2 regions of the Methylobacterium sp. 22177 genome follow, and region 2 is predicted to be linked to the other one. Evidence: predicted binding sites of a transcription regulator. Region 2 holds the regulator's gene; the other holds the start of a gene.
What was found. The regulator HrcA, encoded in region 2, represses chaperone genes, less so after heat shock. The targets are predictions, from matches to a motif close to GTTAGCACTCNCNNNNNGNGAGTGCTAAC.
Positions count from the first base shown of each region.

Region 1: a site for HrcA is predicted at 1,608-1,636, ahead of groES (co-chaperone GroES). Genes of this name have one in related genera too.

Region 1 covers NZ_JBQEPK010000005.1:205,150-212,314, forward strand. Annotated here, with positions in the region: gene ACTJK8_RS08275 (methyl-accepting chemotaxis protein) at 1-301, opposite strand, end outside; gene ACTJK8_RS08280 (CorA family divalent cation transporter) at 509-1,495, opposite strand; gene groES (co-chaperone GroES) at 1,707-1,997, shown strand; gene groL (chaperonin GroEL) at 2,069-3,709, shown strand; gene ACTJK8_RS08295 (hypothetical protein) at 3,816-4,109, opposite strand; gene fae (5,6,7,8-tetrahydromethanopterin hydro-lyase) at 4,513-5,025, opposite strand; gene ACTJK8_RS08305 (triphosphoribosyl-dephospho-CoA synthase) at 5,264-6,103, opposite strand; gene ACTJK8_RS08310 (ATP-grasp domain-containing protein) at 6,100-7,008, opposite strand; gene mch (methenyltetrahydromethanopterin cyclohydrolase) at 7,119-7,165, opposite strand, start outside.
Region 2 covers NZ_JBQEPK010000017.1:17,657-24,821, reverse strand. Annotated here, with positions in the region: gene ACTJK8_RS16555 (penicillin-binding protein activator) at 68-1,333, shown strand; gene hemW (radical SAM family heme chaperone HemW) at 1,334-2,509, opposite strand; gene rdgB (RdgB/HAM1 family non-canonical purine NTP pyrophosphatase) at 2,549-3,178, opposite strand; gene rph (ribonuclease PH) at 3,175-3,888, opposite strand; gene hrcA (heat-inducible transcriptional repressor HrcA) at 4,056-5,111, shown strand; gene ACTJK8_RS16530 (DUF1236 domain-containing protein) at 5,166-5,966, opposite strand; gene ACTJK8_RS16525 (MFS family transporter) at 6,205-7,165, shown strand, end outside.

The DNA of each region.
Region 1 (7,165 bases), on a different contig from region 2:
TCGCCTCGAGCCAGACCGAGTCGCCCTCCTTGTCGAGGCGCAGGAACTCGCCCGTGACGTACTGACCGTCCTTGAGCTTGTCCCAGAACGCGGCGTACTCCGCGGTCTCGGCATAGCTCTTGTCCACGAAGATGCGGTGATGCCGGCTCTGGACGTCGCTGAGGCTGTACTTCATCAGCCGCAGGAAGTTCTGGTTCGCGTGGAGGACGGTCCCGTCCATCGAGAATTCGATGATCGCGAGTGAGCGGTCCAGGGCGTCGATCTTGGCCTGGGCCTCGTTGAAGACAGTACGATTGAACATGGTCCCGCTCGCGTTCCCCCGCGCCGGGTCTAGCGCCGCATCGTTAATGAATTGCTTATTTCGGAATTCGTTCAGGTTAAGCGCGGGCGAAGATCGAACGAATGCTTGCGACGCCGTGTCCGCTCTGTGCTCGTGTCCGGACCGGCGCCGCCCTCGGCGGCTGAGATGCGATGTGGTGTTTCCAATGCTATAATTTTTCGGTCAATATTAGAACCAGCCCCGCATGCGGAAGTATATGATCGGCGCGACCGCGCTCAAAAGGATCAGGCCGAGCGCGTAGGGATATCCGAGAGCCCAATCCAGCTCGGGCATGTGCTTGAAGTTCATGCCGTAGATCGACGCGATCAGCGTCGGCGGGACGCCGACCACCGAGACCACGGTGAGGACCCGGAAGACGTTGTTCTGCTCGATCGTGATGAGGCCGAGGGCGGCGTCGAGCAGGAACTGGACGTTCTCGGCGAGCCGCGTCTCGAACTCGTCGAGGGACTCGATGTCCCGCTTGATCGTCTCGAAGCGGGAATCCTCCGGCAGGCCGAGGCCGTCGCAGGCCGCGGCGACGAACGGGATGATCCGTTCGAGGCCGAGCAGGCTCGACCGGATCTTTCCCAGAACCTTCCCGCGGTTGCTGATGCCGCGCAGAATCCGGCGCAGGGCGAGATCGCGGCGCCGGGGCGGGGGGCGCTCCAGGCGCCGCCGCTCTGCGCCGCGGACGTCGAAGTCGAAGATGCGGGTGGAGAGCGTGTCGAGCTCGGATCCCATGTCTTCCAGGGCGTCGGCGAGGCTGTCGACCAGCTCTTCCAGGACGATGAGGAAGATCTCGCTGGGTGTCGTGCTGCCGTCGCCGTCCGCGATGCGCTTCGCGGAGGTCTCGAAGGCGCGCAGCTCGTGGAAGCGGATCGTGACGAGGTGATCCTTGGTCAGCAGGAAGCCCAGCGGCTTCAGCTGCGACGCGCTCTGCTCGAAGGTGATCATCGGCGTCGAGAGCGAGAGCCCGCCCTTCACCCGGCGCAGGCGGCTCGACGTCTCCACTTCCGAGAGCGCCGCCCGGGACGGCACGCGCAGACCGGTCGCGGCCTCGACCGCCGCGGCCTCTTCCGGCGTGGGATCGTTCAGGTCGAGCCACACGGTGTCGCGCGCGACCGGCCTGCCGGGTTGCAGCGCCACCGGGCCTTCGGGTCCGTGCAGGCTCAGCATGAGAGCGCGTTATCCATGAGGGGGAAAGGAGCCGCCGGCGCGTCATCGCACCGTCGCGCGGGGGTGCGACAGCCTTGACTCGGAACCCGCCCGCGCCTATCTCGCGGCCGTCTTTGGCACTCGCCGAGACAGAGTGCTAACAGTCGAGTTCGCGAGCGGTCCCGCCGGCCGCATCAACGCCAACTCCAGACCTGAAGCAAGAGGGCAGCTCATGAAGTTCCGTCCGCTGCACGACCGCGTGGTCGTCCGTCGCATCGAGAGCGAAGAGAAGACCAAGGGCGGCATCATCATCCCGGACACCGCCAAGGAGAAGCCGCAGGAGGGCGAAGTCGTCGCCGTCGGCCCCGGCGCCCGCGACGAGCAGGGCCGCGTCAACGCGCTCGACGTGAAGGCCGGCGACCGCGTCCTGTTCGGCAAGTGGTCCGGCACCGAGGTCAAGATCGACGGTCAGGACCTCCTGATCATGAAGGAATCCGACATCATGGGCGTCGTCGCCCTCTGATCGGATCACCCGTCATCGCCCTTTGAGGCCGTCCCGGCCTTGGGGTTCAACCAGTAGCTAAGAGGCACACAATGGCAGCGAAAGACGTTCGTTTCTCCGCCGACGCCCGCGATAAGATGCTGCGCGGCGTCGACATCCTCGCGGATGCGGTGAAGGTGACGCTGGGCCCGAAGGGCCGCAACGTCGTGATCGAGAAGAGCTTCGGCGCCCCGCGCATCACCAAGGACGGTGTGACGGTCGCCAAGGAGATCGAGCTCGCCGACAAGTTCGAGAACATGGGCGCCCAGATGGTGCGCGAAGTGGCCTCGAAGACCAACGACATCGCGGGTGACGGCACCACCACCGCGACCGTGCTGGCCCAGGCCATCGTCCGCGAGGGCGCCAAGTACGTCGCCGCCGGCATCAACCCGATGGACCTGAAGCGCGGCATCGACCTCGCCACCCAGGCCGCCGTCAAGGACATCATCGCGCGCGCCAAGAAGGTCTCGACCTCCGACGAGGTCGCCCAGGTCGGCACGATCTCCGCCAACGGCGACAAGGAGATCGGCGAGATGATCGCCCACGCCATGCAGAAGGTGGGCAACGAGGGCGTGATCACGGTCGAGGAGGCCAAGACGGCCGAGACCGAGCTCGACGTCGTCGAGGGCATGCAGTTCGACCGCGGCTACCTCTCCCCGTACTTCATCACGAACGCGGAGAAGATGGTCGCCGAGCTCGAGGACCCCTACATCCTCATCCACGAGAAGAAGCTCTCCTCGCTCCAGGCCATGCTGCCGGTGCTCGAGGCCGTTGTTCAGACCGGCAAGCCGCTCCTGATCATCGCCGAGGACATCGAGGGCGAGGCGCTCGCCACGCTCGTCGTCAACAAGCTCCGCGGCGGCCTGAAGGTCGCGGCCGTCAAGGCGCCGGGCTTCGGTGATCGCCGCAAGGCGATGCTCGAGGACATCGCGATCCTGACCAAGGGCCAGATGATCGCCGAGGATCTCGGCATCAAGCTCGAGAACGTGACGCTTCCCATGCTCGGCCGCGCCAAGCGCGTGCGCATCGAGAAGGAGAACACCACGATCATCGACGGCGTCGGCGAGAAGTCCGACATCGAGGGCCGCATCTCGCAGATCAAGGCGCAGATCGAGGAGACCACCTCGGACTACGACCGTGAGAAGCTGCAGGAGCGTCTGGCCAAGCTCGCGGGCGGCGTCGCGGTGATCCGCGTCGGCGGCGCGACCGAGGTCGAGGTGAAGGAGAAGAAGGACCGCGTCGACGACGCCCTCAACGCCACCCGCGCGGCGGTCGAGGAAGGCATCGTCCCCGGCGGCGGCACCGCGCTGCTGCGCGCCAAGAAGGCGGTCGCCGAGCTGAAGTCCGACATCCCGGACGTTCAGGCCGGCATCAAGATCGTCCTCAAGGCTCTCGAGGCCCCGCTCCGCCAGATCGCCCAGAACGCGGGCGTGGAAGGGTCGATCGTGGTCGGCAAGATCACCGACAACACCTCCTCGGAGACCTTCGGCTTCAACGCCCAGACCGAAGAGTACGTCGACATGATCCAGGCCGGCATCGTCGACCCGGCCAAGGTGGTGCGCACCGCTCTGCAGGACGCGGCTTCGGTCGCCGGCCTGCTGGTCACCACCGAGGCGATGGTCGCCGACGCGCCGAAGAAGGACAGCCCCGCTCCGGCCATGCCGGGCGGCGGCATGGGCGGCATGGACTTCTAAGTCCGCGCCACCGCGCATGACGGGGGAAAGGGGTCGCCGTGAGGCGGCCCCTTTTCTTTTGATGGCGGCACGCTCCAGCGGCGCGCGAGGCGCAGTCCGGTCAGCCTCATCGGCCGTGACGCGGCGAAGCCCGCGCCGCGAGGCGCGCCCACACAGTAGCGATCAAGGATTGCCGGACGCGGCCGGTCGCCCGGACCGGAATTTCGAAGTTCAGGCTGTGGTCGATCAGGTCTCGGATCCCGTCCTGATCGGGGCCTTCCCCGCCGACCTCGATGAACTCCAGGATCCAGGCATGGATCGCCGCGTGATCCGATGGATCGGGATCCGCAGCGAGAATGAGCCGGCCACCGTGTATCCAGTCATCGCGGAGGGCAGCCGAATCCTCGGCGGATGAAGTCATGGCCTGACCTCGCGGTCGCGCTCGACGCCGCCGCTCCATCCTCGCGTCCGCAGGCGGTACTTGGGGCGCCGATCACGCTTGGCGGAGGCTCGACGCGGGCGAGGACGCCGCGTCCGCGGGGAGATCAAGCCTGCTCCCGCCGCGTGATCGCGCGGAGGTCGAGGGAGGGGGCAGCAGCGCGGATCGCGTCCGCGCAGCGGGCTCGCCGACCGTTTCGGATCCGGGGAGCCGAGGCCCGGCGCCGCCCCGCGGCGGGTCGGGCGGCCGGCCCAAACGAGAAACGGGACGGCTCGCGCCGTCCCGTTCAGGGGCCTACCTATCGGCCAAGGAAGATCGAAGCCAGTCGCTGGAGCAGGCCCCGCGGTGCGGGCGGAGGCTCGCTCTGCCCAGGACCGTCCCCGATCTAAGCGTTGGCGGCGAAGGGGTGCTGCGCGGAGTTGCGCTGCTCGGTGACCGTCGAGGCCTTCGGCTCGCCGTTGACGGCGCGCTGGATCGACAGCTTGGTGGCCTCGTAGTTGTACTTCTGGATCTTGGCGTCGTCGGCCGCCTCCCAGTGGATGAACACGCCGACCAGGATGTACAGGTCGTCGGCCTCGTCCGCCGGGATGATGCCCTCGGCCACCGCGTCCTGCACAGCCTTGGCAACGCCGTGCTGGGCCGGGCCGAACATCTGGACGGCCTGACGGGCGTCGTTGATGGTGACCTTGTTGAACATCAGGGTGTTCGGCTTGCACGGCAGGTTCGGCGCGATGACCGCGAGCAGGCTGGTGAAGCCGTGCTTGTTGTTCACGAGGCCGTTGCAGAAGGCCGTCTCGGCCGGCGAACCGCGCGGTCCGATGATGAGGTCGATGTGGGCGACCTCGTTGCCGTCGCCGACGAGGGCCTCGCCGACCTGAACCTTGGTGATCTTCGCCATTCGGTGTCTCTCCCTGGATTCCGAAATAGAGCCGCGCGCCGGGCGGTGCCGCGGCCGGGAAGCCATCCTTGTTATCGGCGCCCGACCATGCCGGCCGAGCCGGATGGGCCGAGCCGGTTGGGCCGGACAGCGCGGCGGACCCTACAGCGGGGCCCTGCGGCTCACAACCCGCGCAAGGCTCTGACACGGAGGAATTTCCATCCGTCCGGCGCTATGAACACCGGATCGTGCACGCGGCTCAGGCCAGCCGGGCACCGGCGCCCGCGAGCGCGTCCCAGAACAGCGTCGCGACGGTGAAATCCGCGCTCGTACCGGGATTGATCGACCGCCCTTTCAGCGACGCGTCGAGGGCCAGCAGCGCGTCCACCGGCCGCGCGGCGAGGTCGATCCCGGCGAGCGTCGCTTCTACCTCCCGGCGGACGCCCTCGGCCGCGGCCGCGCCGTGCTTGCGGGCGACGTGGCTGTCCGGGACGGCGCGCAGGAAGGCGAGGTGGATCGCAGTCGTGCACCAAGTCGGGTCGAGCCCGGCGGTGCGGGCCTCGCGCAGGGCCGCGAGCCCGATCGCCGGCACGTCCGCGAAACCCGTGACGTAGGCGCGGGCGATCCGGTCCCGGTCGGCGGCCTCCGCCATGGCGTCTCGCAGCGATCCGGGCGCCGGTTCGGCAACGTCGTGCCGGGCGGCCTCGCCGAGGCCGCCCGGATTGGCGCGCCGGATGCCCGCGAAGACGGCCTCCGCATCCGCGCCGTCCAGGGTGTCGAGCACCGAGGCGACGGTCCGCTCACGCTCGGCCGCGACCGCGAGCGGCGCGCAGAGCAGCAGGATGCCGAGATTGGTGTTCTGGCCCACCGCCGCCATGGTGGCGGCGACGCCGTCGCGGACCCGCGTCCCGACGCCCGCGCCCGCTCTGGCCAGGGCGGGCGCCGAGACGTCGGCACTCGTGACGAAATCCGCCAGCACCATGCGGTGGCCGGGCGCGTGGGCGTGGACGTTGCCGGGCTTGAGGGCGTCGAGCTCCGCGAGGCAGGCCGCTCGGTACAGCGTGCCGATCAGGGCCGGATCGAGGCCGCCCCCGCTCATGCCACCACGAGCCGAGGACGGCTGGCACCGCGGGCCGCGGCGAGGAAGCCGCGCACCACCGCGGCGGCGATGTCGGTCTCGCACACGGTCTGCAGGCCCGACCAGGCCGGCATCGAGTTGACCTCGAGGACCGAGAACCCGCCCTCCCCGTCCTCAACGAGGTCGACGCCGGAATAGTCGACGCCGACCGCGGCCGCCGCCGCTTCGGCCAGCTCGGCGGCGCCGCGCGGCATCGCCCAGGGGAGCGGCCGGCCGCCCCGGTGGACGTTGGTGATCCAGCCGTCGCCCTCGCGGATCATGCCGGCGATGGCCCGGCCGTCGCAGACGAACACCCGGTAGTCGCGCCACAGGCCGTCCCGGCGCGGCACGTAGCGCTGGAGGTAGTAGACCCGCGCCACCGACTCCTCGTCGGGCAGGTCCTCCGGGCGCTCGATCAGGGCGAGCCCCTCCCCTTGCGAGCCGAACAGCGGCTTCAGGACCAGCGGCGCGCCCGGACGCGCCTCGGCGGCGACCAGGGCCGCGGCCGCCTCGCGCTTCGAGAACACCCAGGTGGCCGGCGTGGGCAGCCCGGCGCGATCGATGAGCAGCGAGGTCGCCGCCTTGTCCACCGAGCGCTCGATCGCGGTCGGCGCGTTCCAGACGGTGACACCCGCCGCGACCAGCGCGTGCAGTACGCCGAGCCGCATCGTCGTCGCCTCGAAGGTCCCGCCCGCGATGGTTCGCATCAGGACGCCGTCCGGCAGCGCGTCCGGGAAGCCCGGAACGCGGAGAGGTTCGGCGCCGCCCGTCACGACGGCCACGTCGGCGAGCGAGAACAGCACCGGCTCGACGCCGTTCGCGCGCAGGGCGGCGAGCAGGCGGCTCTTGTGCCAGGTGCCGTTATCGGCCGCGAGCCCGATGCGCATGGGTGTCCTGATCGTCACGGCGCCGCCCGCCTCCGGGGCGGCCCAGGGAGATGTCACTGAGCGGGGCCGGACTCCCCGTCCCGTGCGGGAGAGCGAGCCCGGCTCGCCTCTCAGGCGAAGGACGCGTCCACCAGCGTCGGCTCCAGGCGGCCGCCGC
Region 2 (7,165 bases):
GGCCGCCGCGTTTACATTTGGGATCGTGCCGGTCAGGCTGCGGAGCCTGCCCGAAGGAGTACGCGCCATGGCGCGCCCGACAAGCGCGCGGGACCGTCTCGTGCGTGTCACCGCCCCGACCGCCGCGCTCTGCGCCGTCCTGCTGTCGCTCGGTGGCTGCATCGGCAGCGACCTCGCCCGGCGCGCGACCGGGCCGCAGGCCGAGCTGACCCCGCCGGCCGCCGTGCCGGGCGCGCCGGGCCCCGCGCCCACGCCGGCGCCGATGCCGGCCGCTGGCGGCGGCGGGCGCATCGGCGCGGGTTCGGTGAAGGTGGCCCTGGTGCTGCCGCTGACCGGCCAGGGTTCGACGGTGGGTGCCGCCATGCGCGACGCGGCGCAGCTCGCCTACGACGAGGCCCAGCAGCCCGACCTGACGCTCCTCGTCGAGGACGACCGGGGCAGTCCGGACGGCGCCCGGGAGGCGACCCAGGAAGCGCTGCGCCAGGGCGCCGAGATCGTCCTCGGCCCGCTCTTTGCCGGCAGCGTCCAGGCCGCCGCCGCCGTCGCCAGGACCGCCGGCAAGCCGGTGATCGGCTTCTCCACGGACGCGACCGTGGCGAACCCGGGCGTCTACCTGCTGAGCTTCCTGCCGCAGCCGGAGGTGGACCGCGTCATCGAGGACGCGGTCGCCGGCGGGAAGCGGTCCTTCGCGGCGCTGATCCCGGAGACGGCCTACGGCAACGCGGTCGAGGCGGAGTTCCGGGAGGTCGTCGCCCGGAAGGGCGCGCGGGTCGCCGCCGTCGAGCGCTACCCGGCGGGCGCGCCCGTCCCGGCGGTGGAGCGGCTCGCGCGGGTGATCGCCGGGCCCGGCGCCACCGCCGACGCGCTGTTCATCCCGGAGACCGCCGACGCGATGCCGACCGTGGCGGCCGCGCTGACGAAGGCGGGCTTCTCGCCGGCCCGGGTGCGCCCCCTCGGCACTGCCCTCTGGAACGAGCCGTCGCTCTTCGCGCTGCCCGCCCTGCAGGGCGGCCGCTTCGCCTCGCCGGACCGCGTCGGCTTCTCGAATTTCAGCGCGCGCTACCAGGCGCGGTTCGGCGCCGTCCCGCCCCGGGTGGCCTCCCTCGCCTACGACGCGGTGCTCCTCGCGGCGGCCCTGTCGCGGCGGTACGGCTCGCAGCGCTTCGCCGAGGCCACCCTGACCAACAGCCTGGGCTTCGCCGGCGTCGACGGGACGTTCCGGTTCCGGCCGGACGGTCAGAGCGACCGGTCCCTCGCGGTCTACGAGATCCGCAACAACGCCGCGACGCCCGTCAGCCCCGCGCCCCGGGTCCTCGCGAAGCCCGCGATCTGATCAGGCGGCGAGTTCGGCGACCAGCGCGTTCAGCACCGGCGCGCCGCGCGCCGTGGCGGCGATGCGGCCGCCGGGCAGCCGCTCCAGCAGGCCGTCCCCGATCAGCATGCCGATCCGGTTGCCGTTCAGCGGCCGTCCCTTGAGGGCCGCGTAGGTGTCGGGATCGATCCCCTCGCGCAGGCGCAGGCCCATCACCAGGAACTCGTCGGCCTGATCGGCTGCGGTGAGGATCTCGGTCTCGACGATCCCGTGGCCCTCGGCCTCGACCCGGGCGAGCCACGCCTCGGGCGATCGCTCCGTAACGGTTCCGAGCCGGCCCCCGGGCGTCACGAGCCGCCCGTGGGCGCCCGGACCGATGCCGGCATACTCGCCGTAGCGCCAGTAGAGCAGGTTGTGCCGCGATTCGGCGCCGGGCCGCGCGTGGTTCGAGATCTCGTACGCCGGAAGGCCGGCCTTCGCGCAGAGATCCTGGGTGACGTCGTAGAGGGCGCGGCCGACCTCGTCGTCCGGCGTCACCAGCTTGCCGGCGGCGGCGAGCCCGTGGAACGGTGTCCCGGGCTCGATGGTGAGCTGGTAGAGCGAGAGGTGCTCCGCGGCCCGCGCGAGCGCCTCGGCGAGCTCCGCCCGCCACAGCGCCGGCGTCTGGCCGGGCCGCGCGTAGATCAGGTCGAAGGAGGTCCGCGCGAAGGCCGACTGCGCCAGGGCGATCGCGTCCAGGGCCTGTGCCGTGTCGTGCAGGCGCCCCAGGGTCCGCAGCGAGGCATCGTCGAGGGCCTGGATGCCGAGCGACACACGGTTGACCCCGGCCGCGCGGTAGCCGTGGAAGCGGCCGGCCTCGACACTCGACGGGTTGGCCTCGAGGGTCACTTCCGCGTCCGGCGCGACCGCCCAGTGGGCCGCGACCGCGTCGAGCAGGCCGGCCACGGTCGCGGGCTGCATCAGCGAGGGCGTGCCGCCGCCGAGGAAGATGCTGGTGACGGTGCGGCCCGGCGTGCGGGCGGCATTGTGGGCGATCTCAGCGCGGAAGGCGGCGAGGAAGCGGGGCTCGTCCACGCCCGCGCGGCGGACGTGGCTGTTGAAGTCGCAGTACGGGCACTTCGCGGCGCAGAAGGGCCAGTGCAGGTAGATCCCGAAGCCCGCGTCGCGGGTCGGATGGTCCGGGCCGGTCGATGACATGATGGCGGGGATGTGAGCGCCCGCGCCCCGTTTGGCAAATCAGGCGCCGGGCGCGAGGCAGGCGCGGCTCAGCTCGACGAAGGCGCGGGCGCGGTGGGACAGGCCCCGCCCCTTCTGCCAGTCGACGCCGTGCTTCTCCTCGGCGGTCATCTCGCCGAAGGTGCGGTCGTGGCCGTCCGGCCGGAAGATCGGGTCGTAGCCGAAGCCCGCGGAGCCCTTCGCGGCGACGAGGTCGCCGAACACCCGTCCCTCGAACAGCTCGGTGTGTCCGTCCGGCCAGGCCAGCACCAGGGCGGACACGAAGTGCGCCCGGCGGTCGGCCGCGCCGCGCCGGTCGAGTTCGGCGAAGATCCGCGCCATCGCGCCGGCGAAGTCCTTGGTCGGGCCGGCCCAGCGGGCCGAGAAGATGCCCGGCGCCCCGTCGAGGGCGTCGACGCACAGGCCGGAATCGTCGGCGAAGGCCGGCAGTCCGGTGGCCTCGGCCGCAGCTTGCGCCTTGATGGCCGCGTTCTCGGCGAACAGGGTGCCGGTCTCGTCGGGCTCGGGCAGGCCGAGTTCGCCCGCCGACACCGCCTCGATTCCGAACGGCGCGAGCAGCTCGCGCATCTCGGTGAGTTTGCCGGCATTGTGCGTGGCGATCACCACCTTCCCGGTCAGACGGCGGCTCACGCGATGGCCTCCTTCTGCAGGGCGACCAGCCGCTCCGTGCCGGCGCGGGCGAGGCCGAGGAGTTCGAGGAGCTGTTCCTGCGTGAAGGGCTCCATCTCGGCGGTGCCCTGCACCTCGACGATGCCGCCCCGGCCCGTGAGCACGAAGTTGGCGTCGGTCTCGGCGGCCGAATCCTCGGCGTAGTCGAGGTCGAGAACCGGCGTGCCCTTGTACAGGCCGCACGAGACGGCGGCGACGTGGTCGCGCAGCGGATCGACGGAGATGATCGAGCGCGTCCGCATCCAGGCGAAGCAATCGTGCAGCGCCACCCAGGCGCCCGTGATCGCGGCCGTCCGGGTGCCGCCGTCGGCCTGGATCACGTCGCAGTCGATCGTGATCTGGCGCTCGCCCATGGCCGGCAGGTTGGTGACGGCGCGCAGCGACCGGCCGATCAGCCGCTGGATCTCCTGGGTCCGGCCCGACGGTTTCCCGGAACCGACCTCGCGGCGGGTGCGTTCGTGCGTCGCACGCGGGAGCATGGCGTACTCGGCCGTGACCCAGCCCTTGCCGGAACCGCGCAGCCACGGCGGCGCGCGCTCTTCCAGGGACGCGGTGCAGAGCACCCGGGTGTTGCCGAAACTGACGAGGCACGAGCCCTCGGCGTAGCGCGAGACCGCGCGCTCCAGGCTCACGGGCCGCAACTCGTCGGCGGCACGCTTGGAAGGCCGCATCGCGGGCCCCTTCTGTCGAGAGTGTCGAGGGCCGCGCTCTTAGGCCGCCGCGCAACCACGGGCAAGCATCGCCGTGCGGATTGATCCGCGCGGGACGGTTGGACATGATCGGACCACAGGATGACCTCGTGACACACCCCAGTCCCAACTTCCCGAACGGCCAGTCCATGCAGGCGCTCGCCGCCCTCAACGAGCGTGCCCGGGAGATCTTCCGGCAGATCGTCGAGAGCTACCTCACCACCGGCGAGCCGGTCGGGTCCCGGAACCTGGCGCGCATCCTCCCGATGGCGCTGTCGCCGGCCTCGATCCGCAACGTCATGGCGGATCTGGAGCATTCCGGCCTGATCTTCGCCCCGCACACGTCCGCAGGCCGCCTGCCGACGGAATTGGGCCTGCGCTTCTTCGTCGACGCGATGCTCGAGCTCGGCGACGTCAGCCAGGACGAGCAGGCGCGGATCGAGGCGCAGATGCGCGCCGCCGCCTCGGGCCACACGTTCGACTCGGCCCTGGCCGAGGCCTCGACCATGCTGTCCGGGGTCTCCCGGGGCGCCGGGGTCGTCCTGACCACGAAGGCGAACGTCAACCTGAAGCACATCGAGTTCGTGCGCCTCGATCCGGCCCGGGCCCTCGTCATCCTCGTCTCGGACGACGGCTCGGTGGAGAACCGCCTCGTGGACCTGCCGCCGGGCCTGCCGGCCGGCGCGCTCCAGGAGGCGACGAACTTCCTGAACGCGCGCCTGCAGGGCCGCACGCTCGGCACGCTCCGCGCCGAGATCGAGGCCGGCCGCAAGGCGATGAAGCGGGAGCTCGACGCGATCACCGAGCGCCTCGTCGATGCCGGGCTCGCCACGCCGGTCGGCCCGTCGGAGGCGCGCCAGCTGATCGTGCGCGGGCAGGCCAACCTGCTCGACGACCTGCGCGCGGTCGAGGACCTCGAGCGCATCCGCCTGCTGTTCAACGATCTGGAGACCCAGAAGGACGTGATCGATCTCCTGTCCCGCGCCGAGGGCGGCGAGGGCGTGCGGATCTTCATCGGCTCGGAGAACAAGCTGTTCTCGCTGTCGGGCTCCTCGCTGATCGCGGCGCCGTTCCGCGACGGTTCGCAGAAGATCGTCGGCGTCGTCGGCGTGATCGGTCCGACCCGGCTCAACTACGCGCGGATCGTGCCGATGGTCGACTACACGGCGCGCGTGGTGTCGAAGCTCCTGGACGGCGGGCGGTAGAGGGCACCGGGCAGAGGATCCGCCCGGCACACCGATCGTCCTGTGACCGCCCGCTCAGGCCGGGATCACGTCCACGATCTCGTAGGTGTCTGGATCGATGATCACGATATCGTCCCGCACGAGGATGAAGTCGTAACCTTCGTATTCCGGCACCAGCTCGATGATCGCCGGCGGCAGCCGGTGGAGGGTGATCGAGCGCGGGATCGCCGTGCCCACCGCCAGACCGAAGGCCACGTCCCGGAGCGGCGAGACACCCAGGCGCGTGATCGAGCTGCGGAACTCGGTCCGCTGACGGGTATCGAGGCGGCCGACAGCGCCGCGGACGGCGCCGCGGTCGCGGGCGCCGGCGCGGCCACCCCGTTCCGCGGCCGGACCGCGATCGCCGCGCGCGGGACCGGCCGCGTCGCGGTTGCCGCGCTCGGGACCGGCGCCGGGCTCGCGCCCACCCCGCTCGCCCCGGTCCCCGCGATCGCCGGCACCGGGATTCGCGGCCGGCCCGCCCCGGTCCGCCGGTCCGTTGCGCTCGGCCGCGCCGCCCGGACGGCCCGGCCCCTCGGTACCGCGACCGGCGGCGCCGCCCGGCTCGGCGCCGCGCGGGCCACCCTCGGCCCCGCCGGGACCGCGCATCGCCCCGCCCTCGGCCCCGCCGGCGCCACCCCGCATGCCGCCGCCCGCACCGCCGCCCGCACCGCCACCGGCCGGACCGGCGCCCGCACCGGCCGCGCCACCGGGACCGCCGGCGCCGCCGCCACCGGGTCCGGCCCCGCCGCCGCCCGGGCCGCCCTGCGCGAACGCCGTCGCCGCTCCGGCGACGACGAGGGCCGCCGCGACCGTGTCTCTCAGAATCCGCTTCATGGCTTCTCCTCCTGGGGTGGTCGGAGCGCCATCGACGCCCACGCCGGGCCGCAACGGGGCCTCGGGGCGAACCGTTCCGTCCCGCGGCACTGTGGACGCGCGGCCGGTGACACCCGCCCGCGCTGTCCTCGGCTAAGTCGGATCACGGTCTTGCGATCAGGCGCGTCACCTGTAACGTCGCGCCGCACGAAGAAGAGACCGGTTTCGGCCGGCATCAAGATTGATCCACGGAGACGCCATGTCCGCCTCTCGAGACGATACGATCGGTATCGCACCGAGTGCCCTCGATGATGCTGCGGACCGGAAGCGCCGGATCTGGGCGATCGTCGGATCGTCCTCGGGCAATCTCGTCGAGTGGTACGACTTCTACTGCTACGCGTTCTTCGCGCTCTACTTCGCGCCGGCCTTCTTCCCGAAGGGCGATTCCACCAGCCAGCTCCTGCAGACCGCCGGCATCTTCGCGGTGGGCTTCTTCATGCGCCCGATCGGCGGATGGCTGTTCGGGCGCATCGCCGACCGGGTCGGCCGCCGGACCTCGATGGTCATCTCGGTGCTGATGATGTGCTTCGGCTCGCTGCTGATCGGCATCCTGCCGACCTACGAGCATGTCGGCACGCTGGCGCCCGTGCTGCTGCTCCTCGCCCGCATGCTCCAGGGCCTGTCGGTCGGCGGCGAGTACGGCACTTCGGCCACCTACATGAGCGAGGTGGCGATCAAGGGCCGGCGCGGCTTCTTCGCCTCGTTCCAGTACGTCACGCTGATCGGCGGCCAGCTCCTCGCCTCGCTGGTCCTGGTGCTGCTGCAGACGGTAATGACCGGTCAGGAACTCACCGCGTGGGGCTGGCGCATCCCGTTCTTCATCGGCGCCGCGCTGGCGGTCGTCGCGCTCTATCTGCGGCGCTCGCTGGCCGAGACGAAGGACAGCAGCGACAAGGAGACCGCCGGCACCTTCTCGGCGCTGGCCAAGCACTGGCGGGCGTTCCTGGTCGTGGTCGCCTACACGGCCGGCGGCTCCCTGAGCTTCTACACCTTCACGACGTACATGCAGAAATACCTCGTCAACACCGCCGGCATGCCGAAGACCTCGGCGTCGCAGACGATGACGGCGGTGCTGTTCGTCTACATGATCATCCAGCCGCTCTTCGGCGCGCTCTCCGACAGGATCGGCCGGAAGGCCAACATGCTGCTCTACAGCGGCC